Regions from separate parts of the Pokkaliibacter sp. CJK22405 genome, predicted to be linked through region 3. Evidence: predicted binding sites of a transcription regulator. Region 3 holds the regulator's gene; each other region holds the start of a gene.
What was found. Region 3 encodes FliA, which starts transcription of late flagellar genes. Its sites were predicted from a motif close to CTAAAGTTNNNNNNNNNNCNGCCGATA; they were not measured.
Positions count from the first base shown of each region.

Region 1: the regulator FliA is predicted to act here: its motif matches at 4,384-4,410, upstream of ACKC9G_RS01145 (DUF5610 domain-containing protein).
Region 2: the regulator FliA is predicted to act here: its motif matches at 1,945-1,971, upstream of ACKC9G_RS07150 (flagellar protein MotY).

Region 1 covers NZ_JBKKHQ010000001.1:227,845-235,242, forward strand. The annotation lists gene ACKC9G_RS01120 (2-hydroxyacid dehydrogenase) at 1-90, opposite strand, end outside; gene ACKC9G_RS01125 (DODA-type extradiol aromatic ring-opening family dioxygenase) at 305-1,120, shown strand; gene dapA (4-hydroxy-tetrahydrodipicolinate synthase) at 1,467-2,339, shown strand; gene ACKC9G_RS01135 (PepSY-associated TM helix domain-containing protein) at 2,403-3,788, opposite strand; gene ACKC9G_RS01140 (DUF2946 domain-containing protein) at 3,799-4,185, opposite strand; gene ACKC9G_RS01145 (DUF5610 domain-containing protein) at 4,523-5,173, shown strand; gene ACKC9G_RS01150 (PTS fructose-like transporter subunit IIB) at 5,246-7,033, opposite strand; gene pfkB (1-phosphofructokinase) at 7,030-7,398, opposite strand, start outside.
Region 2 covers NZ_JBKKHQ010000011.1:30,988-38,385, forward strand. The annotation lists gene ACKC9G_RS07140 (MFS transporter) at 1-373, shown strand, start outside; gene gloA (lactoylglutathione lyase) at 462-869, opposite strand; gene ACKC9G_RS07150 (flagellar protein MotY) at 946-1,884, opposite strand; gene rnt (ribonuclease T) at 2,075-2,683, shown strand; gene ACKC9G_RS07160 (peroxiredoxin) at 2,778-3,380, opposite strand; gene grxD (Grx4 family monothiol glutaredoxin) at 3,467-3,793, opposite strand; gene argF (ornithine carbamoyltransferase) at 4,170-5,072, shown strand; gene ACKC9G_RS07175 (LysR family transcriptional regulator) at 5,209-6,135, shown strand; gene ACKC9G_RS07180 (hypothetical protein) at 6,176-6,778, opposite strand; gene ACKC9G_RS07185 (response regulator) at 6,708-7,398, opposite strand, start outside.
Region 3 covers NZ_JBKKHQ010000008.1:70,304-77,701, forward strand. The annotation lists gene flhA (flagellar biosynthesis protein FlhA) at 1-751, shown strand, start outside; gene flhF (flagellar biosynthesis protein FlhF) at 832-2,421, shown strand; gene ACKC9G_RS04865 (RNA polymerase sigma factor FliA) at 2,550-3,269, shown strand; gene cheY (chemotaxis response regulator CheY) at 3,352-3,744, shown strand; gene ACKC9G_RS04875 (protein phosphatase CheZ) at 3,760-4,557, shown strand; gene ACKC9G_RS04880 (chemotaxis protein CheW) at 4,569-6,893, shown strand; gene ACKC9G_RS04885 (protein-glutamate methylesterase/protein-glutamine glutaminase) at 6,926-7,398, shown strand, end outside.

The DNA of each region.
Region 1 (7,398 bases), on a different contig from region 3:
TGCGGTGAACTCAAGCTCAGGAAGCTCGGCTGCCAGTTTGTACATCATGCCTCCCCAGGCCTCTTCCGGGGCACCAAACAGTACTTTCACACGCTTTCTCCTTCATCCCTTATTAGCGCTATTAGAAGATATAGTCGCGCTGATTATTTCCAAAAAACACAGGAGTGTCTTTCCATTCTGGCCATGTTTTGCCAGAGCAAAGCCTCTTAGAATGGCACCATTACCTTACTGAAGTACGGACATCCATAAAGCGGAAGTCATCATTATCGGTAAGACACCGTGTTACGCATTGAGGGTGATCATCATGACAGCATCAACACCTATGCCCACCGTTTTTATTCCTCATGGCGGCGGCCCCTGCTTTTTCATGCAGGACCCTCCCGGTCTTGAAGGCATGTGGGACAAGATGGCCAGTTACCTCAAAGGTATCCGCGCTTCCCTGCCGCGCCAGCCGAAAGCTATTCTGGTGATCTCGGCCCATTGGGAAACCAACGTGCCCACGGTGATGACTGCGCCTAAACCCGGAATGCTATTTGATTACTATGGCTTTCCTGCCCACACCTATGAACTATCTTACCCTGCACCAGGCAGCCCCGAACTTGCCCAAAGGGTGAAGGAATTGCTGCAACAGGACGGATTCCCAGTGGCTGAAGATAGCAGCCGCGGGTTTGATCACGGCGTATTCATTCCCTTCCTGCTGATGTTTCCTGAGGCTGATATCCCGGTTATTCAGCTGTCCATGCAGCAAAATCTGGATCCGGCGACCCACCTGAAAATGGGTAAAGCGCTGGAAGCGCTGCGTCATGAAGATGTGCTGATTGTGGGTAGTGGCCTGAGTTTTCATAACCTGCGCATCTTCTTTTCCGGTGGTCAGGCTGATCCGGCAAGCGCCGCGTTTCATGAATGGCTTGGCCAGTCAGTCACAGCGGATGCACAGACGCGCGAAGCTCAACTCTCCCAGTGGAGCAAAGCGCCGGGCGCCAGACATTGTCACCCTCGCGAAGAGCATCTGCTTCCGCTTATGGTGGTGGCGGGAGCCGCCGGTAATGATGCCGGTGTTGTCTCCTATCAGGACAGGATCATCGGTAAGTCAGTGGGCGGTTATCACTTCGGCGCCTAAGGCCTGAAAACACCCGAAAGATGTTCCCTTGACGGGGCTGCAGCCTTTTGACAGACTGCAGTCCATCTCAGAACAGTTCTGTCAGAACTGCATGAAGGAATTAATGATGTTTTGCATGAACTCTGGTAAACAGCTCAAACGTAAGGTTACCCACCCAGGTTAGCCTCGTTTGGTTGTGCCCGAGATGCAGAGCATCCAGAAGCCCCGGTAGCCAGACAAGGCACCGGGGCTTTCTCGTTTCTGGGATCAGATAATGTGGAAGAGAGAGCCTCTCGTTCACCGAAAAAGCCACTAGACTATAACCCCAGCATTGCTGGACATTTAATTAACGCTGTGAGGACAGACTATGTTCACGGGATCGATTACCGCACTTGTAACGCCTTTCACTAATGGTGAGCTTGATGTGAAGGCGCTCAAGAAACTGGTGCGCTATCAGATTGATAATGGCAGCCACGGACTGGTGCCCGTCGGTACGACTGGCGAATCCCCGACTCTCAGTGAAGAAGAACATAAGCGAGTCATCGAAGTCACCGTGAGTGAAGTCGCTGGCCAGATTCCGGTCATTGCCGGCGCAGGCAGTAACAACCCTATCGAAGCGATCAAATACTCCCATCATGCCCAGCAAGCCGGTGCTGATGCGACCCTGCATGTTGCCGGCTACTACAACCGCCCCAATCAGGAAGGCCTGTACCAGCACTTTCGCCAGGTGCATGACGAAACCGCCCTGCCTATCATTCTTTACAACATTCCGCCCCGCACAATTGTGGGTCTTGATGTTGACACGGTGGCTCGTCTGGCTGAACTGCCGCGTATCGTAGGCATCAAGGATGCCACCGGTGATGTGACTCGCGTCTTGAGTGAGCGCGCCCGCATTTCCAAGGAATTCAGCTACCTGTCCGGCGATGATATCGCCAGCGTGGCCTACGCCGTTGGCGGTGGAATGGGCTGTATTTCAGTCACAGCCAACGTTGCCCCCAAACTGATTTCTCAGCTCAATACCCTGTGTCTGGAGGGCAAGTTCACTGAAGCTCGTGCGCTGCAGGATACTTTGGTGCCTCTGCATAAATCCCTGTTTATGGAACCGAATCCAGCGGGAGCGAAATACGCCGCATCCTTACTTGGGCTGTGCGAAGCCAATTGCCGTCTACCCGTTGTTGCACTCCAGGACAGCACCAAAGCTGCGATCAAATCCGCCATGGCAGGACTGGGTCTTATCTAGTCTTATTCTGATTGCCTAAACAAAAACGACAGCAGAAGGCTGTCGTTTTTTCTTTTCATCCATTTAACCCGGTTGCACTTCACGCCGGTCTGCAGTTGCCAGCAACGTTCTGACAATATCGATCAGGATAAAGCCAATCAGGCTGACTCCCATGACCGGTAAACACCAGCCCAGTATCCCGGCGATAAACAGCACCAACGCACGACCTAAATAGCCAAGCTTTAGCCAGCTTTCCAACAGTGTCTTGAGTGGGGCGCCTGCAGGTGGGCGTCGCTTCCACCACAAACGGTAACCGGTGATGATCAGCAGCATCATCGTAATACCGAAGGCCGCCAGAATCAGCTGATTGGGCAGACCAAATAACACGCCCATGTGGGCATCAATTCCCCATCGAATCAGCTTGGCAATCAGCGGGAATGTGGCAAAGTCCGCTCGGCTGGTAATGTGCCCGGTTGCGCCATCAATCGCGACGGTATCGACCTGCGTCGGCCATGAACGGTCCACTTCCCGAACCAGCCATGCCTGGTCGGCTTTATGAGGAGGCCTGATCTCCAGCAGATTAGCGTCAATGCCACCTTTTCTGGCTATCGTCAGAATGCCATCAAACGCATCCGGCGCGACTGAAAAAGGCTCAACCGGATTAGCAATCTGCATGGCGTTGTGATCATGATGCGCCGCGACAGGGGTGTTACACGCACTGGTTTGAAGATTGCGCGATACCGAAGGCGTCACCCAATTAAGCTCGGTACGCAGGGAATCAATTCGGTCACCCGCCCATTTTGACCATGTTAGCCCCGTCGCGGAGAAGAATAGCAAACCCAGGGCAATCCAAAGCCCCATCAAGCTGTGATTGCGCTGGCGTTTCAGTCCCTCATTCTTTGAGCCTTTCGCTTTGGCCAGTTTCCGGCGCTGCTGTAGCCACAGCCCGATACCTGCCAATGCTGCAATCCACATCCACGAGGCGGCAAGCTCACTGTAGTTTCGGCCAATATCTCCCAGCAGCAGATTGCGATGAAGGTAATCCAGGGTGGTACGAAGTGGTAATACGCCACTGGTGCCGTATACCGTCATATCGCCTTTCACTGCCAGTGTGACCGGATCAATGAAAATCGCGCGCGATTCAGAACTGCCAAGCCCCGCTTCGCTGTACATGACCCGGGACGTGGACCCGGGGTTGAGACCCGGACGGACGGCAAAAAGGCTGGCATTCGACCCGACCACTTTTTGCGCGGCTTCTATCTGTGCCGCTATCGGTTGAGGCTCACCCACAGATGTTGTAGTCAGCGCATCGCTGTACCACCAGTTTTCTATCTGTGGTGTCAGAACGTAAAGGGTGCCAGTTAACGCGGCGATAAACAGAAAAGGACCAATAAACAGACCAATATAAAAATGAAGTCGCGCTAATAATCCCATCCAGTGGGCGCGCGGTGTTGCAGGCGTGGCTGACATAGTGTGGCTCTCAGGTAAAAGAAGTGACTCTGTGGTTTTTGTTAACGGCGTTCACTACAGGTGGCCCGCGAGCGGTGTAAAGAAAGCTTCTGTGAGGTGCTATAGCCTTGATGACTGAGATTGCCACGCTGGATGAAGGGCAATCCGTGGCGATGCCTGACCAGAGTGGTGGCAAATCTGCCGTCAAATGACCAAGCAGCGTGCAATAACCGCACGCATCAAGGGAGTTTGCCTTGTGGTCATGAGTGCTCAGGCTTTCTGTGTCTGCATGACAGTGCATCGTCATACCGGGTTTCATCAACTGACTTATGACGGGCATGGCGTAGAGCAGCATCATTGCCAGTAGCGCAACAAAAGCGAATGAACGAGACTGTTTTTGCAGAGAAACGGGAGGCATTCGGTAACCGGTCAATGGCAAGCGCAGGCATCATAGCAGCCATTCCACAGCGAGCCCTGCGACATATCAGCGCACCCTGCTCCACCAATGCATGACTTCTTGCAGCACATGAGTGGCCACATCGGGTTGGCGTCACCATAGGTAACTAAGACAATGAAATCGGCGACAGGCAACGAACAAAATAATGCTTAATTTTTGTTCAATCTTTGCAGAGTTTGGCCGATAAGCAGATTGAGGCGTATACCGGCTTGAGGCAGTCGGGGTCGTGATCAGGCAAGCGTGCTCCTAACACGTCAATGGCCTGAAACTCACCATGTACCAATAAGGTAGGGACTCTATGAAAATCAGCAATTATCAGGACACCGCGAGCCTGCCGAGCCAGGCCTCCACAACGGCAAAAACCAAGCAGGCGGAGAAAGAGTCTGGTGGCATTAACGGTATCACCAGCATGGAAGACAACCAGAACCAGATTAATCGTAAGCTGATGGAGTCAGTCTATACCGGCTCTGTCGGTAACAGCTCCGGCGCACTTGAACTCGCTTTTAAAACGGTGATGGACCGTATCAGCGAAGCGGTTGATGGCGATAGCACCAGTACTGATGACAGTTCCTCAGAGACGTCATCCACTACAGGCACCAGTGCGACCAATCCTTATCAGACCAGCCAGCAGGATGATTACTGGTCACCTGAAAATACCGCCAAGCGTATTGTCAGCTTCGGTACCAGTTTCTTCGAAAGTTATATGAAGAACCATCCGGAGAAAGATCTGGATACGGCGCTCACTGATTTTGTCGATCTGATTGGGGGCGGTATTGATAAGGGCTTTTCAGATGCCAAGGATGTGCTCGACAAGATGGGGAAACTCGAAGGTGATGTCTCCAGCAATATCGACTCTACCTACGATTTAGTTCAGAAAGGCCTACAGGACTTTATCGATAGTTATTCCAAAGACAGTGACTCCGGCGATACCAGCTCTTCTGACGACTAATCACGGTATTTCTGCCACAAAAAAGCCCGGCGCTTATTACTAAGCCCGGGCTTTTTTCATTGAGTGACGGAATCAGGCAGTGGCTGCTTCCGCTTTGTTGGCTGCCGCTTGCTTGAGCAGCATGTAGCCGACGCCTGTGATCAGCGAGCCAATCACGATGGTGCCGATATACAGGCCAACATGGGTAATGGCATTCGGAATAAACAGTACGAAGATACCGCCGTGAGGCGCCATCAGCTCGGCATTGACCAGCATGGACAGTGCACCTGTCACCGCGCCGCCGACCATACAGCAAGGAATGACGCGCAGCGGATCACGAGCGGCAAACGGAATCGCCCCTTCAGAGATAAAGCACAGACCCAGCACGAAAGACGCTTTACCGGCTTCCTGCTCCTGAGCAGTGAAACGGTTCTTCGCCAGGAAAGTCGCGATGCCCATGCCGATGGCAGGCACCATGCCGGATGCCATAACCGCCGCCATCGGCGCATAGGTTTGGCTTGCCAGAAGACCAACACCGAAGGTGTACGCCGCTTTATTAACCGGGCCACCCAGGTCAAAGCACATCATGGCGCCGATAATCACGCCCAGCAGTACTGCGTTGGTGGAACCCATGCTCTTCAGGAATTCGGTCATCGCCGCCATCACCGAGGCCACAGGGCCGCCGATCACGTAGATCATGATCAGGCCGGTCACCAGGGTGGCAATCAGCGGGATGATCAGAATAGGCTTCAGGGCTTCAAGATTCTTCGGTAACTTGACGTTATCCACCAGGAACTTAGCGGCGTAACCGGCAATAAAACCCGCGACGATACCACCAAGGAAACCCGCACCAATGCTGCTGGCGAGCATACCGCCGACCATGCCGGGCGCGATACCGGGGCGATCAGCGATGGAGTAAGCGATATAACCTGCCAATACCGGAATCATCAGGGCGAAGGCCGAGCCACCACCGATTTTCATTAGCGCCGCTGCCAGCGTACCTTCGACCTTGAAAGCCTCGATACCGAAGACAAACGACAGCGCGATGATCAAACCACCGGCGACGACCATCGGCAGCATGAAGGACACGCCGGTCATCAAGTGCTTGTAGGCACCGGTTTTTTCTTTCTTAAAGACTTTTTTCACTTCGCCATCGGCAGAAGTGGCACCGGAAGCAGAAGCGCCCTGCTCTACACTGGCTTCACTTAATGCCAGACGGATAACCTCATCGGACTTTTTCAGGGCATTGCCGGTGCTGGTGCGATAGATCGGCTTACCGGCAAACTCGGCGCCGTCGACTTCGATATCGACCGCGAGAATCACCAGATCGGCCGAGGCAATATCACTCTCGGTGAGCTTGTTGCCACTGCCGACGCTACCACGGGTTTCGACTTTAATCTGGTGGCCAGCTTTACGGCCAGCCGCTTCCAGCGCTTCGGCCGCCATAAAGGTATGGGCGACCCCCGTTGGGCAGGCTGTCACCGCGACGATTTTCTTCGATGCGCCAGAGGCTGCAATCGCAGGGGCCGCCGCTGATACCGGAGCGCTGACGGGAGCTGCCTGACCGCTCTGCACGCTCGCCTGAGACATGGCCTTCTGCAGCCATTCGATCGGCGAGCTCATCACTTCACTGATACTGCCGCGATACACCGGCTTGCCCGCGAAGCGCGACACATCCACCTTGCCGTCGGCGGCGATAATCACCGCATCGGCAGAGGCAATTTGTGAAGAACTGAACGGCTGATGAGGCTGCACGGAGGAATGCACCTCCAGCGCCACTTCAAGATTCAGCGCCGCCGCCGCGCGTTGTAATGCGGTGGCAGCCATGTGGCTGGTCGTCATGCCGCTTGGGCATTGGGTGACAATCAATAGGGAATTCATACGCTCTCCTCAAGGGAAAACATCAGTGGGGTTACTGATACTTGTTGTTGTAATTGCTCGAGTCGGTCGGGGTCAGAGACACCGACGCCCACCTGATTTACTGCCAATGCTGCCACGGCGGTTGCCAGACGCAGCACCTCCGGAATGGCCTGCCGGGCGACGAGCCCATGGGTCAAACCGGCTACCAGACTGTCGCCCGCACCGACGGTACTGACGACATCAATTTTCGGCGAAATGGCCTGCCAGGCGCCCTCGCGGGAATACCAGCGCACGCCCTTTTCACCATCACTCAGCACCACATGGGTAATGCCCTGTTTGAGCATTTCCCGCACGGCCTGTTCCTGATCCTGCTGCTCAGGCAGTTC
Region 2 (7,398 bases), on a different contig from region 3:
GATGGCAATTCTGTGCGGCGTGGGTGGTTTTATGCTCAAGTTTTCCCAAAGCATCCACGGACTTGAGCTGGGTAATGGTTTATTAGGCCTGGGTCTTGGCGGACTGTTTCCCATGCTCCTGTCACAGGCGATGGGCGAAGCCCAGCACAAAGGTCCACTGCTCTCCGGGACCGCAGTCATTTCGGTTTCCTTCGGAGCTCAGGCTTTCTCCTTTCTTACCGGCTGGCTGGCACAGATGATTGGACTGGATAACGCTTTCTGGACCATGCCCGTTGGCGCCTTATGGCTGTGTGCAGCTGTCCTGACCTTCTGCTGGTTACTGGCACGCGCACGTCGTCAGCCCGAACCACTCATTAGCCCGACAGAAACCTGAAGACGTGATAACCACGCTCAAAATATCCAGGGATAAAAAAAGCCGCTCTTAAGAGCGGCTTTTTATTCAACTGCCTATGGCCAGGTGCTTAATTACCGAGGCCGCTACCAACACCCTTTTTCTCGATCAGCTCGATTTTGTAGCCATCGGGATCTTCAACAAAGGCAATCACTGTAGAGCCACCTTTTACAGGACCAGGCTCACGAGTCACTTTGCCACCCTGCTGTTTGATCTGCTCACAGGTGCCGTAAATATCGTCAGCCTCGATCGCAATGTGACCATAGGCGTTGCCAAGATCATAGGAGTCCACACCCCAGTTATAGGTCAACTCAATCACCGCGGTTTCGCTTTCGGGACCATAACCAAGAAAAGCCAGGGTGTATTTGTACTCGGCATTCTCTGACTCACGGATCAGATGCATACCCAGTACATTGGTGTAGAAGTCGATTGAGCGCTGCAGATTACCAACTCGCAGCATCGTATGCAGAATGCGCATCCTTGTTTCCTGTGTTGTCGATAGGGTTAACGATCCAACATAGGTAGGGGCACACCCGAAGAATTACAAGACAGTTTTATTGGGTCTGCGTCGCATCTTCCTCAGGAAACTCGCCATTACTGGAGTTGGCTTCCCGATCAAGACGAATCGTCACACGACGGTTACGGGCACGATGATCTGCAGTTTTATTATCCACGACCGGATAACGTTCGCCGTGGAATCGGGTAATTACCATACTTTCGGGAATCCCCTTCTTGACCAGATAGTCGCTCACGGCCTGAGCACGTTTTTTGGAGAGATCACGGTTCAGTAATCGGCGCCCTTGTGCATCAGCATGACCATCCACGTAAATCGACAGCACCGACTTATCGACGCTGATATAACGAGCAATCATGTCCAGACGATCTTTAGCATCATCCGACATATCCGTACCATCGGAGTTAAACAAAATGGCGGTACGTGCAATCTGACGGAAATTGACAGGGAGCAAACCTGCAATACAGGTTTGGTAGCGATTATAGGCATCCTGGAAATTGACCGAGGATACCTGTACACGCAAACTGTCCTGACTCTGGGAGAAAGAACGGGCATTGAAGGTCGGAAACTTACCCTGATGCAAAGATGCCAACATAATGCTGGCCTCTTTCGAATCTACTTTGACCCGCTTCTTACCTTCATCCAGGTTAACTAGTCCAATGCGGGTATTGCTAAATCCTGGTAGCCAGGCTGGCGACTCGGCCTGCAACACAGCCTGACCACTAAGCAATTCACGCTGGCTGGCCTCCAGATAGAAAAGCACTGACTCACCGGCTTCGCGCTCAAAGGTTGCGGTACCGAACGCAGGAATAGTCTGACTGAGTTTACAGGTAAAGGGAGAGGCTTCTAAATTCCAGGCCGTATTTTCCAGACCTGCAGAGAAAGTAACAGCGTGGCTCTGACTGGCGAAAAACGCCAACCCAAGCAGTAAGCATGAGCGTTTAGCCCACATTGCCGGATTGTTCGTCAGAGTTTTCATGCTTAAAACCACCTCACCTGGGCTTATTCTCATCAGCCAGCGTTGCTGCTGCCATTTAGTTATCGGCGACCTGATAAAAAACTTAACCAACGGTGTCGCTATTTGTTTGACTATCGGGGACTTGCTAGAATGCCTTCGCGCGCAATTGTTTCTAAGAAAAGGTACTAATGTGACCACTCCTGATGCTTTGATGGCAAACCGTTTCCGCGGCTATCTGCCTGTCGTTATTGATGTAGAGACCGCAGGCTTCAACCACAACACGGATGCGTTGCTAGAAATCTCAGCAGTAGTCATCGGCATGGACGAACAAGGCTGGCTCTATCCGATGGAAGCCGTCGAGTGCCACGTTAATCCTTTCGAAGGCGCTAACCTTGAACAAAGCGCCCTGGAGTTTACGGGAATCAACCCGAATGATCCTGATCGTATCGCAATGGCGATCAATGAGGTCGAAGCGCTGGACAGCATTTTTAAGCCCGTACGTAAGTCGATCAAGTCCTATGGCTGCAAAAGAGCTATTCTTGTCGGACATAATGCTTCTTTCGACCTGAATTTCCTGAATGCAGCCGTGGCTCGCTGCGATCACAAGCGTAACCCTTTCCATCCTTTCTCGAGTTTTGATACAGCAACGCTGGCAGGCCTTGCCTATGGTCAGACCGTTCTGGCCAAAGCCTGTGAAGCTGCATCAATTGATTTTGATGGGCGCGCCGCCCACAGTGCCCGCTACGACGCTGAAAAAACTGCCGAGCTTTTCTGCAGCATTGTGAATCAGTGGCGAACACTGGGTGGCTGGAATCTTTAAATAAAGTCTCGCTGAGAACAGAGCCCGCTCAGAACATCCTACAAAAACAAAAAAGCCCGGTATTAACCGGGCTTTTTTCGTCTTACGCCGAGAATTAAAGCTTGTCAGCGTTACCAGACAGGTAGCTTGCCACGCCTTCAGGGCTGGCCTGCATGCCTGCATCACCTTTCTTCCAGTTAGCTGGGCATACTTCGCCATGCTCTTCGTGGAACTGCAGAGCGTCAACCAGACGCAGCAGCTCTTCCATGTTGCGACCCAGAGGCAGGTCGTTAACGATCTGGGAGCGAACAACACCGTCCTTGTCGATCAGGAACGCACCACGGAAAGCAACACCATCAGCAGCTTCAACGTCGTAGGCACGGCAGATTTCGTGCTTGGTGTCAGCAACCAGCGTGTATTTCACCTGGCCAATGCCGCCTTTGTCGACGGGAGTATTACGCCATGCATTATGGGTAAACTGTGAATCGATAGAAACACCGATGACTTCAACACCACGCTCTGCAAACGCATCAGTACGATGGTCCAGTGCGATCAGCTCGGAAGGGCAAACGAAGGTGAAGTCCAGTGGATAGAAAAATACCAGACCATACTTACCTTTGATCGTTTCTTTCAGATTGAAAGTATCAACGATCTGACCATCACCCAGTACCGCTGCTGCAGTAAAGTCAGGGGCTTGTTTTCCAACGAGTACGCTCATGGTTCCGTTTCTCCATTACATGACAATACCCAGCAGTTCCAAACCACTGGGGGCAACAAATCCGGCGCCCTTAAGCACCGGTATCATCAAGCTTCTTTGGTCGCTGCAGCGCCGTCGAGCAGGCCCTGAAGCTCACCGCTCTGGGCCATTTCAGTCACGATATCACAACCACCAACCAGCTCACCTTTCACCCACAGTTGGGGGAAAGTCGGCCAGTTCGCGTATTTTGGCAGTTCAGAGCGAATTTCCGGATGCTCCAGAATATTCACGTAAGCGAATTTATGTCCGCAAGACATAACCGCTTCAACAGTGCGTGATGAGAAGCCGCACTGTGGGAACTGTGGCGTGCCTTTCATATAGAGAAGGATATCGTTCTCAGAAATCTGGTTTTTGATTGCCTCAATAACTTCCATGGTGACTACTCACTGCAAAATTGTGTGGGCGAAGTATAACAAGGCCGCTTTGCCTCGTCAGGCTTCATAAAATCTGTTTGTGGTGACGAATATCGGGGCGGGTAAGCGCTTTTCCAAGCATCCCTCTGCATGAGATCAATCTTAAGACTCATAACCTATTGATTAATCATGGAAGGCATGAGAAAACTACTCTTTCGGTTTTTTCACACCTCAGTGAAAAATGCTGAAACACGGGCAGTTTAACGCTTAAAAAGCTGCTTACAGGTTAAGACATGCCACTCCCGGCATGAATACACATCACTTACCGACATGAAGATACTGCCTTAATACTCAGGCGGACACCTGATTGGCCGTATACGGACTGTAAAGAGATATCATGAACATTCGCCATTTTCTGACCCTCAAGGATCTTTCTCCCCAAGAGCTGAAACAGCTTATCGCCCGTGCACAAGAACTCAAAGCCATGCACCGTCGACGAGAGATCTACGAGCCACTCAAAAATCGCGTTCTGGGCATGATTTTCGAAAAATCCTCCACCCGGACACGCGTTTCCTTTGAGGCAGGCATGATCCAGTTTGGTGGCGGTGCGATTTTTCTTTCACCGCGAGATACTCAACTGGGACGCGGCGAGCCTATCGAAGACACCTCACGTGTACTTTCAGGTATGGTCGATGCGGTCATGATCCGTACCTTTGACCATGCCGCTGTGGAGCGCTTTGCCGAGTACTCCTCTATTCCGGTAATCAATGGCCTGACGGATGATCACCATCCCTGCCAGTTGCTGGCAGATATGCAGACTTACGCTGAACTGCGCGGCGATATTCAGGGCAAGATTGCCTGCTGGGTAGGCGATGGTAACAACATGTGCCATTCCTATATTGAAGCAGCTGAGCTGTTGGACTTTACCCTGCACATTGCCTGTCCTGAAGGTTATGAGCCCAGTGCCGAGTTACTGGCTCAGGCTGGCGATCGCGTCAAAGTCTTTTATGATGCCAAGGCAGCCGTTGCTGGCTCACATCTGGTGAGCACTGACGTCTGGGCCTCCATGGGTCAGGAAGAAGAGGCACGACAACGCAAAGCGGCTTTTGCTGCCTTCCAGGTCACCCCTGCCCTGATGGATCTGGCTGATAAAGACGCTCTGTTCCTTCACTGTCTGCCTGCACATCGTGGTGAAGAAATCAGTGAAGACATGATTGATGACCCACGTGCAGATGTCTTCGTTCAGGCCGCTAATCGTCTGCATGCCCAGAAAGCCTTGCTTGAGTTTCTCCTCACCTGATTAGACCCCCACAGGAGGCATCTATTGGTGCCTCCTTTTCTGCTTAGCCTCCACTTCTCTAATTGCATGCTATGCTTTCACAATGACCGGTCTGATTCTTTTGGCCACCATGTCACAGTGAGAAGCAGAGAGTCTTATGATTGAACTTCGCCATCTTCGTACTCTGGTTGCCTTGCGAGAAACCGGCAGTCTCGTAGAAGCGGCCGAACGAGTCCATCTGACCCAGTCCGCTCTGTCACACCAAATCAAAGATCTGGAAGACCGGCTCAACTGTTCACTTTTTATTCGAAAAACCAAGCCTCTTATCTTCACCAGTGCCGGACAGCGCTTGCTAACGCTCGCTGATGAGATTCTGCCAATGGCACGCAATGCCGAGAGAGATATTGCAAGGCTGGCTGGTGGAGAAACGGGGCGCCTTCATATTGCCATTGAATGTCATAGCTGCTTTCAATGGCTAATGCCCACGATCGACCAGTACCGTGACAACTGGCCGGAAGTTGAACTCGACCTTTCCAGTGGTTTTAACTTTAGCCCCCTTCCCGCTCTTACTCGTGGAGAGCTGGATATGGTGATCACTTCAGATCCTGTCACTACTCCAAATCTGGCCTACATTCCGCTTTTTACTTATGAAGCCATGCTGGTGATGGGCAAGCGTCATCTGCTTGCACGCAAGAGCTATATCGAACCTCAGGACCTGGAAGCGGAAACCTTGATTTGCTATCCGGTAGATAAAGACAGGCTTGATATATTTTCGCGCTTTCTGGACCCGGCAGATATTGAACCGGTCGCTGTGCGTCAGGCCGAACTTACACTGATGATGATTCAGCTTGTGGCGAGTGGCCGCGGTGTATGCTCTCTGCCTAACTGGGCGGTGACAGAATATCTTGAAAGGGATTATGTGATCGCGCGCCCTCTTGGCAACAAGGGCCTATGGGCAACACTGTATGCAGCGGTTCGTGAAGAGCAAAAAGATGCTGAATATATTCAGGACTTTGTGCGATCGGCGCAGGAGTTTTCCTTTAAAAATCTGCAAGGCGTCAGGCCGTCCGAGCATGCCAGATGATAGCTTCGACAATGCTCATCGCCCCACATGCAACAGCGAATTAGCGGACAATAAATGTTTGTACTTGGCTGGTAGAAGTGGGTGTATAGAAAAAGCGGATACCTGATCCCTTAAGCTTCCAAAGATAGCTATATTCGCCGTTGAGTCCCTGACTCGACTCATCATAAGGGCCATACCGCTCCTCAATAAGCTTTAATAGACTCTCCTTGGTCGTCACTCCCGGATTGAAGTTATAGAGAATCTCTACCACACGCTCATCTTCATCAAAGATGACACGACAGTTTTCGACATCCGGATAAATCGACTTGATGTCATAAATATCAGCATCGGTGCGCTTATAAAGACGACGTCCACCGGCACGATAGATTGCCTGATAGATAAGATCACGATCTGCATCTGCCAACCGTAAACCAAACGCACGAGCCTCCTGATATGGCAGCACGTCCTGAGTAGAGAGATTAGAGGAAGGATTTGAGCCTGACGAAGCCGCAACAGAATATTTGGCGGGGATAAAAATCAGCACCAGTAACGAAATACCGAGCCATAAGGCTCGGTATGGGAGAAATCTACAATCAGGCATCTTTAACGAAGAGATAGCCACGACTGCGAACAGTTTTGATACGGCGAGGATGGATCGGATCATCACCGATCTTTGGACGAATACGCGAAATACGTACATCAATGGATCGGTCCTGACCGTCATAAGCAATCCCACGAAGAGCAGTAAAGATCTCTTCGCGCGTCAACACACGTCCTGCATTACTGGCAAGCAGCCAAAGTAAATCGAATTCCGCGCTAGTAAGATCAATACTTTCGCCGCTCAACCAAGCTTCGCGCTTACCGTTATCCAGTACCAGATTACCGAACTCATAATAGTTCTGCTCTGACTCAGGCATGCTCAGACCTGTTGCAGGTTTCTCTGGCACGCTATGCGCCCGACGCAACAAAGCCCGGATACGTGCCAGCAGAACGCGAGGACGAACAGGTTTGGTGACATAGTCATCCGCCCCCATCTCCAAGCCAAGCACCTGATCAAGATCATCGTTTCTTGAGGTCATCATCAGAATGGGACCGGTATAAACCGGACGAACCTGACGACATACACTTAATCCGTCCTCACCCGGCAGCATCAGGTCGAGAACAACCAGATCTGGGGATAAGGACTTAATCAGTTCAATCGCATTGGCACCGTTAGACTCAACGGTCACCATGAGGCCATTACTTTCCAGGTATTCTTTCGTCAGCGCCGCTAGACGCTCATCG
Region 3 (7,398 bases):
GCGGGGAATTGAAACCCGTGATCCGGCCTTTGGATTGGAAGCGTTGTGGATTGAACCTGCTCAGAAAGATCATGCTCAAACCATGGGCTACACTGTGGTGGATCCGGCAACCGTGATCGCGACGCATCTTAATCAGGTAATGCATGACCACTCTGCTGAGTTGATTGGTCATGAGGAAGTTCAGCATCTTCTTGATAATCTTGCGAAAAATGCACCGAAGCTGGTTGAATCCTTGGTGCCGGGTTTGCTATCTATTAGTATTGTTCTCAAGGTGCTGCAAAATCTTTTGCGTGAGCAGGTGCCGGTTCGTGATATTCGAACGATCGCGGAAGCCCTTACGGAAGCGGCTGCTCGGACGAAAGATCCGGGTCAGCTGACATCTTTAGTACGTATAGCACTTGCTCGACTGATTATTCAAAACATTAATGGTACTCAGCCTGAGCTGCCGGTTATGACGCTTGATCCGAAACTGGAGCAGATTTTGCTTAAGTCATACCAGCAGAGTCAGCAAAATACGGAAGACGGATTAATACTTGAGCCTGGTATGGCTGAGCGACTGCAGCAGTCACTCCAGCAAGCGGCGCAAAATCAGGAAATGCAGGGTCGTCCGGCAATTCTTCTGGTGGCGGCACCGCTTCGTATGTTGATGGCAAAATTTGTCCGTTATGGTAGCCAGGTGATTCATGTGTTGTCTTATCAAGAGATACCTGAGAACAAGCAAATTACCATTGTGGCGACGGTTGGTGGTTAATTGCTGGCACGATTTTCAATATCGGGTTTTAATGGCGTAATGAGAAAACTATCCGCACGCACAAATTTCGGGGGAAGGCTTTGAAAATCAAACGCTTTTTTGCTCCCGATATGCGACAGGCAATGCGACAGGTTCGGCAAGAAGTCGGACCTGATGCCGTTATTTTGTCGAACAAGCGGGTAGCAGGCGGCGTTGAGATCATGGTGGCAATCAATTACGAGCCACCTGAAAAGTCAGAGTCTCCGCTACAGCCTGAGCCGCAGGCCCCGGCAAAACCCCCCACGGCGTATAGTGAATCTATACCTTCGGCGGCCTCCCTTCGACAGCGGGCGCATGAGCAACAGGCTCGTCAGGGAAAAATCCATGAAGGGCTTCCAACATCAGGCAAAGGTCTTGATAAAGAATCCGTAGCAGCACTGTTAAAGCGTCTTGAAAGTGAGCGAAAAGAGCGCCAACGCCAGCAGAATGGTGATCATTTACGCGTAGTGCCGGATGCTCCTGCCTCCTCCCCAATGCCATCTAAGCCTCCTTTTGAGCCCGTCTCAATGTCGCAGTCGATGGATGAGGAAGAGGGGAGTGATACTTATACTGCTCATGGCAGGCTTTCCCCAAGTGAGCCTGTCGAGCCGCCTAAGGCAACTGCTCCTGTATCCCGACAGCAGGATGTTCATTGGTCGCAGATTCCTGATCTTCCTCCTTCAGTACCTGTGCGTCAGCCAGAGCCCGTGTTCAACGAGCGATCTGATGTCATAACTTCAATGCGCGGTGAGATCGAGCAGTTAAAAGGTCTGCTTGAAAAGCAGATGAAGGCTAGTCAAAAGCCTGCAAGCTTTTCGGAGCGCAGTAAGCCTCTGCAAATACAGATTCAGACACGACTGCATAAAATGGGCTTTAATGTCGCTCTTTCGCGTCAGCTCATTAAAGTATGTGATGAGGTCTCTGAGCCTAAACAGGCATGGCGTGCTGTGCTTGCTAAGTTGGCTGGGCATCTCTCTACATACGAGAATGATGTTGTCGACGGTGGCGGGGTCTTCGCACTGGTTGGGCCAACGGGTAGTGGAAAGACAACCACCATTGGTAAACTCGCAGCCAGGTATGTGCTAAAGCACGGAAGTGCTGGCTTGGCTCTGGTTACGACAGATTGCTATCGCGTTGCTGCTCACGAGCAGCTGCGTGTCTTTGGACATATTCTTGATGTTCCTGTCAGAGTTGTGGATGAGCGTCAGACGCTCAATGAGACGCTCAAGTCTCTGCGTGACAAGCATCTTGTTCTGGTGGATACGGCCGGAATGAGCGCACAGGATGTGCATCGAGACAAACAGCTGCGCCAGTTAAGTCAGGTCAGTATGAAACTTCGTAAGTTGCTGGTACTTCCAAGTACCAGTCAGGCGCAGGTGCTGCGCTCTGCGTATCAGTCCTACCGCCCTCTTGGTCTAGAGGGCAGTGTGATCACCAAGGTGGATGAAGCCGTGAATCTTGGTGAAGTTTTGAGTGTTGTCATCGAACATGCGCTCAAAGTTGCCTATATTACAGATGGACAGCAAGTCCCCGATGATCTTTCTCTGGCAACTCAGGGGAACCTGATCAGCCGGGCAGTACATGCTATTGATAATCTGGTTCCCGCGACGGTGAATGCGCGTCCCGTCGGTGAATTCAGCAGGACAGGATAACGACGCTGTTTGGCGCCTCCTGAGTACGGTTGCTATTGACCTGTAACTGTATTCAGGTGAATTTGTGTCATCGTTGGTTAACGTAATTCGTATTTCCTGAAACTGTCCAAGTGGTTATAAGGAATCTCATGTATAACCAGTTGTATCCTTCATCAAGCCAGGATCTGGTGACTCGTTATGCGCCCTTGGTTAAGCGAATAGCGCATCACCTGCTAGCCAGACTTCCATCAAGTGTTCTGGTCGAGGACCTTATTCAGGCAGGAATGATTGGCCTAATTGAGGCTTCGCGGAAATATGATGCGAGCAAGGGAGCCAGTTTTGAAACCTATGCTGGCATTCGTATCCGTGGGGCTATCATCGATGAAGTGCGTAAAGGAGACTGGTCTCCACGCTCTGTTCATCGAAATGCGCGACGCGTAAGCGAAGTTATTCAGCAGATCGAGTCAACCTATGGTCGTGACGCCAAAGATTATGAGGTGGCGGCTGAACTCGGTGTCTCGCTGGATGAATATTACGCTATGCTTCAGGACAGCTCGTCAACGCGGCTGTTCAGTTATGAAGAAATCACCGAGCAGGAAGAGGATGGTCCCGGCGTGCAAATCGCTGGAGATTCAGAGTCTCCCGAAGCGGAGCATCAGCGGGATGCTTTTGCCGGTGCGCTGGCTAAAGCCATTGAACTGTTACCCGAAAGGGAGCGTTTAGTGTTATCGCTGTACTATGACGAAGAGCTCAATCTCAAGGAAATTGGTGCGGTTCTGGGGGTGAGTGAGTCGCGTGTCAGCCAGATTCACAGCCAAGCGGCTGCCAGGTTGCGCGCAAAGTTGTCAGGTTGGCAGCTTCAGGTATAAAACTCAGCTTGTGCAGAATTGTGAATAAACTAATTTTTAAGAGAGCTTTGGGCTCAGCCGTTGGGGCATGACGGAGGTTGCCTTGGATAAAAATATGAAGATTCTCATTGTCGATGACTTTTCAACAATGAGACGGATCATCAAAAACCTGCTGCGTGATCTTGGCTTTACCAATACGGTAGAGGCCGATGACGGCAGTACTGCATTACCCATATTGAAGTCAGGAGGCATTGATTTCCTCGTTACCGACTGGAATATGCCCGGGATGACCGGAATAGATCTTCTAAAGGCTGTGCGCGCTGATCCTAAATTGGTGCGCTTGCCTGTTCTCATGGTGACTGCAGAAGCTAAACGTGAGCAGATCATTGCTGCAGCTCAGGCTGGGGTTAATGGTTATGTGGTTAAGCCTTTTACTGCAGCTGTGCTGAAGGAAAAAATCGAGAAAATCTTTGAGCGTATTGATGCGACTTCCTAAATAAGGTGCCCCGTTATGTCCGGTGAAGAAAAAGTGGATCTGCAAGGATTTGAGCAGACCCTGTTACGGGGTGGTGAAGAGATCATGGGGCATCTGGAGCAAGGTGACTTCAGTCGAGCCATCAGTGTGATTCACCGTTTGAGCGAAGCTCGTAACGAAGCGCTGTTTCATGAAGTAGGGCGCCTGACTCGTGCTCTTCACGAATCCATCAAATCGTTTCACTCTGACTTCGAGAACAATGCTCTGGTAGCAGGTTCTGACGATGTCAAAAACATTCAGGACGCTTCCGAGAGACTGAATTATGTCATTGAGCTGACAGCGACTGCTGCGAACAAAACCATGGATATGGTGGATGTCAGTATGCCGGTAGCTGAAAAACTGGGTAATCAGGCTGAGCTTCTTCGCACTGACTGGGAAAAACTGGTCAAGCGGGAGATGGATGCCAAGGCATTCAAAGAGCTCTATATGCGCACTTCTGATTTCCTGAAAACCGTTGAGGATGGATCGAGCTCGCTTCACTCTCACCTGACTGAAATTTTGATGGCGCAAGGCTATCAGGATTTGACAGGTCAGCTGATTCGCCGCGTTATTGCGATGGTGACAGAGGTCGAAGCCAGTCTGGTAAATATGGTTCGTATGGCCAGTCAGGTCGATTTCATCTCCGGGATTACGCACGATTTCGAGCAGCAGGATCAATCTAAGAAAGAAGATCAAAAAATAAAAGGTGAAGGTCCGCAGTTGCCCGGTGGAAATCAGGATGTGGTTTCTGGCCAGGATGAAGTTGACGACCTGTTGTCTAGCCTAGGGTTCTGAGGAGTGGCCAGATGAGCTTAGAAGTGGATGAAGAGATCCTTCAGGATTTTCTGGTAGAAGCCGGAGAAATTCTTGAGCTGTTGTCAGAGCAGTTAGTCGACCTGGAGCAACGTCCTGAAGACAAGGATCTTTTGAATGCTATTTTCCGCGGCTTTCATACCGTTAAGGGTGGGGCTGGTTTCTTACAGCTAACCGCTCTGGTTGATTGCTGTCATGTGGCGGAAAACGTCTTTGACGTGCTACGAAATGGTAAACGCCACGTCACTTCTGAGCTCATGGATATCGTGCTTCAGTCGCTCGATACCGTGAACGCCATGTTTGATCAGGTTCGAAATGGTCAGGAACCCGATCATGCCTCCCCTGAGTTGCTGGAAGCGCTTGGCCGTCTGGCCGAGCCTGAAACCGCTCAGGAGGCTGCAAATGCCGAACCTCCATTGGCTTCTCTTGAAGAGGAGTTTGCCGCGGCTCAGGAAGATGAGGTCGTCGAGGAAACTTCTGATATTTCTGATGATGAATTTGAAAACCTGCTGCAGGCTATCTCGTCTGAGGATGCATCTGCGTTAGCTGCCGAGCAGAGCTCAGGCGATGATGATCTTATTACCGATGATGAGTTCGAGAATCTTCTGGATGAGCTTCATGGTACGGGAAGTGGCCCGAGTGCAGGCGATACATCAGCCGCGGAGCCAACTCGGACGCCGACAACTCAGGAGTTACTGGGTGATGCTGATCCTAACGGTGACATCACTGATGAAGAGTTTGAGGCGCTGTTAGACCAGTTGCAGGGTGGTGGAGCGGCTCCTGCGGCTGCAGAGCCTCCTAAGCCAAAAGAGCCAGAGAAAAAGTCTCCCGCGCCAGTGAGTGCCGGGAATGACGGTGATCTGATTACTGACGATGAGTTTGAGCGGCTGATGGATGAGCTTCAGGCTCAGAACAAAGGGGCTTTTGCTCATCAGGATGAAGCACCTGTCAGTGCTCCAGCAGCACAAAAACCAACAGGTGTGACCAAGGCGCCAGAAACACCATCAGCTAAAGCTACGGAAAAGCCTACGCCTAAGCCTGCTACCCCACCTAAGCCGCCAGCTCCGGTAGAACCTCCCAAAGCAGCGCCAGCCGCAGAACCAGTCGCTGCTAAAGCTGCAGATAAAGCCGCACCCGCCAATGCAGCTGCTGCTGAAACGACTGTGCGTGTTGATACCAAGCGGCTTGATGACATCATGAATATGGTGGGTGAACTGGTGCTGGTTCGTAACCGTCTGGTTCGTCTGGGGTCAAAACATATTGACGATGAGCTGGTGAAAGCCGTAGCCAGTCTGGATGTTGTCACTGGTGATCTTCAGACATCCGTGATGAAGACACGTATGCAGCCAATCAAGAAGGTATTTGGCCGCTTTCCACGCGTTGTACGAGACCTTTCACGCTCCTTGAAGAAAGAAGTTCACCTTGAGCTAGTGGGGGAGGAGACGGATCTCGACAAGAACCTTGTTGAGGCACTGGCGGATCCTTTGATTCACTTGGTTCGTAATGCTGTGGATCACGGTATTGAAAACCCTGAAGTTCGCGAGGGGGCCGGGAAGCCACGTGCAGGTACTGTGATTCTCTCTGCACAGCAGGAAGGTGACCATATTTTGCTCTCCATCGATGATGATGGCGCAGGCATGGATCCACACATTTTGCGCGCCAAGGCTGTGGAAAAAGGTGTGCTGGATGCAGACTCAGCAGAGCGCTTATCGGACTCTGAAGCCTTTAACCTTATTTTTGCACCGGGCTTCTCGACCAAGTCAGAAATATCAGATGTTTCTGGCCGTGGCGTCGGCATGGATGTGGTGAAAACCAAAATCACCCAGCTGAATGGCTCCCTGAATGTGCGCTCTATCAAGGGCAAGGGCTCACGCATTGAGATCAAGGTACCGTTAACCCTGGCCATTATGCCTACGCTGATGATCATGCTGGATGATCAGGCATTTGCGCTGCCTTTGGTGAATGTGAATGAGATCTTTAATCTTGATCTCAGTAAAACCAACGTAGTGGATGGTCAGGAAGTGGTGGTTGTTCGTGAGAAACCTCTGCCCTTGTTTTATCTTCACCGCTGGTTGGTGAGTCGCCATCGCAATGATCAGGAGTCCAAGAGCGGTCATGTGGTTATTGTTTCGATCGGGACTCAGCGTGTTGGTTTTGTGGTTGACCAGTTAGTGGGCCAGGAAGAGGTTGTTATTAAGCCTCTGGGTAAGATGTTGCATGGTACCCCAGGTATTTCGGGAGCAACGATTACTGGGGATGGCCGTATTGCCCTGATTCTTGATATCCCCAGTCTGCTTAAGTATTACGCCTCGCGCTAACAGGGTTTAGCCGAGTTTGAAGGAGTTTAGCAATGCCCATCACCGTACTGGTGGTAGATGACTCAGCGTTCTTTCGGCGTAGACTGACAGAAATTCTGGAGGCTGATAGTCGCTTCAAGGTAATAGGAACTGCTGAGAACGGGCGGCTTGCGATTGAGAAAACGCTCGAACTCCGTCCTGATGTGATAACTATGGATTATGAAATGCCGATGATGGATGGTATTTCAGCCGTTAGTGAAATCATGCGTCGGCAGCCGACTCCTGTACTGATGTTTTCTTCGATGACCTACGAAGGCGCTCGCATTACCTTGAACGCCCTCGAAGCAGGGGCCATCGACTTCATGCCGAAGAACTTCGAGGACTTGTCCCGGAATCGGCAGAAGATGGAGAGCAGCCTGCGGGAAAAAGTCTATGAAGTGGCTATGAGCCGTCGAGCGACGCCTCGTGGCGCACCTTCAGTGAGCCTGGATATCACTAAACCGTCTGCGCCTCCTGTTAAAACCGT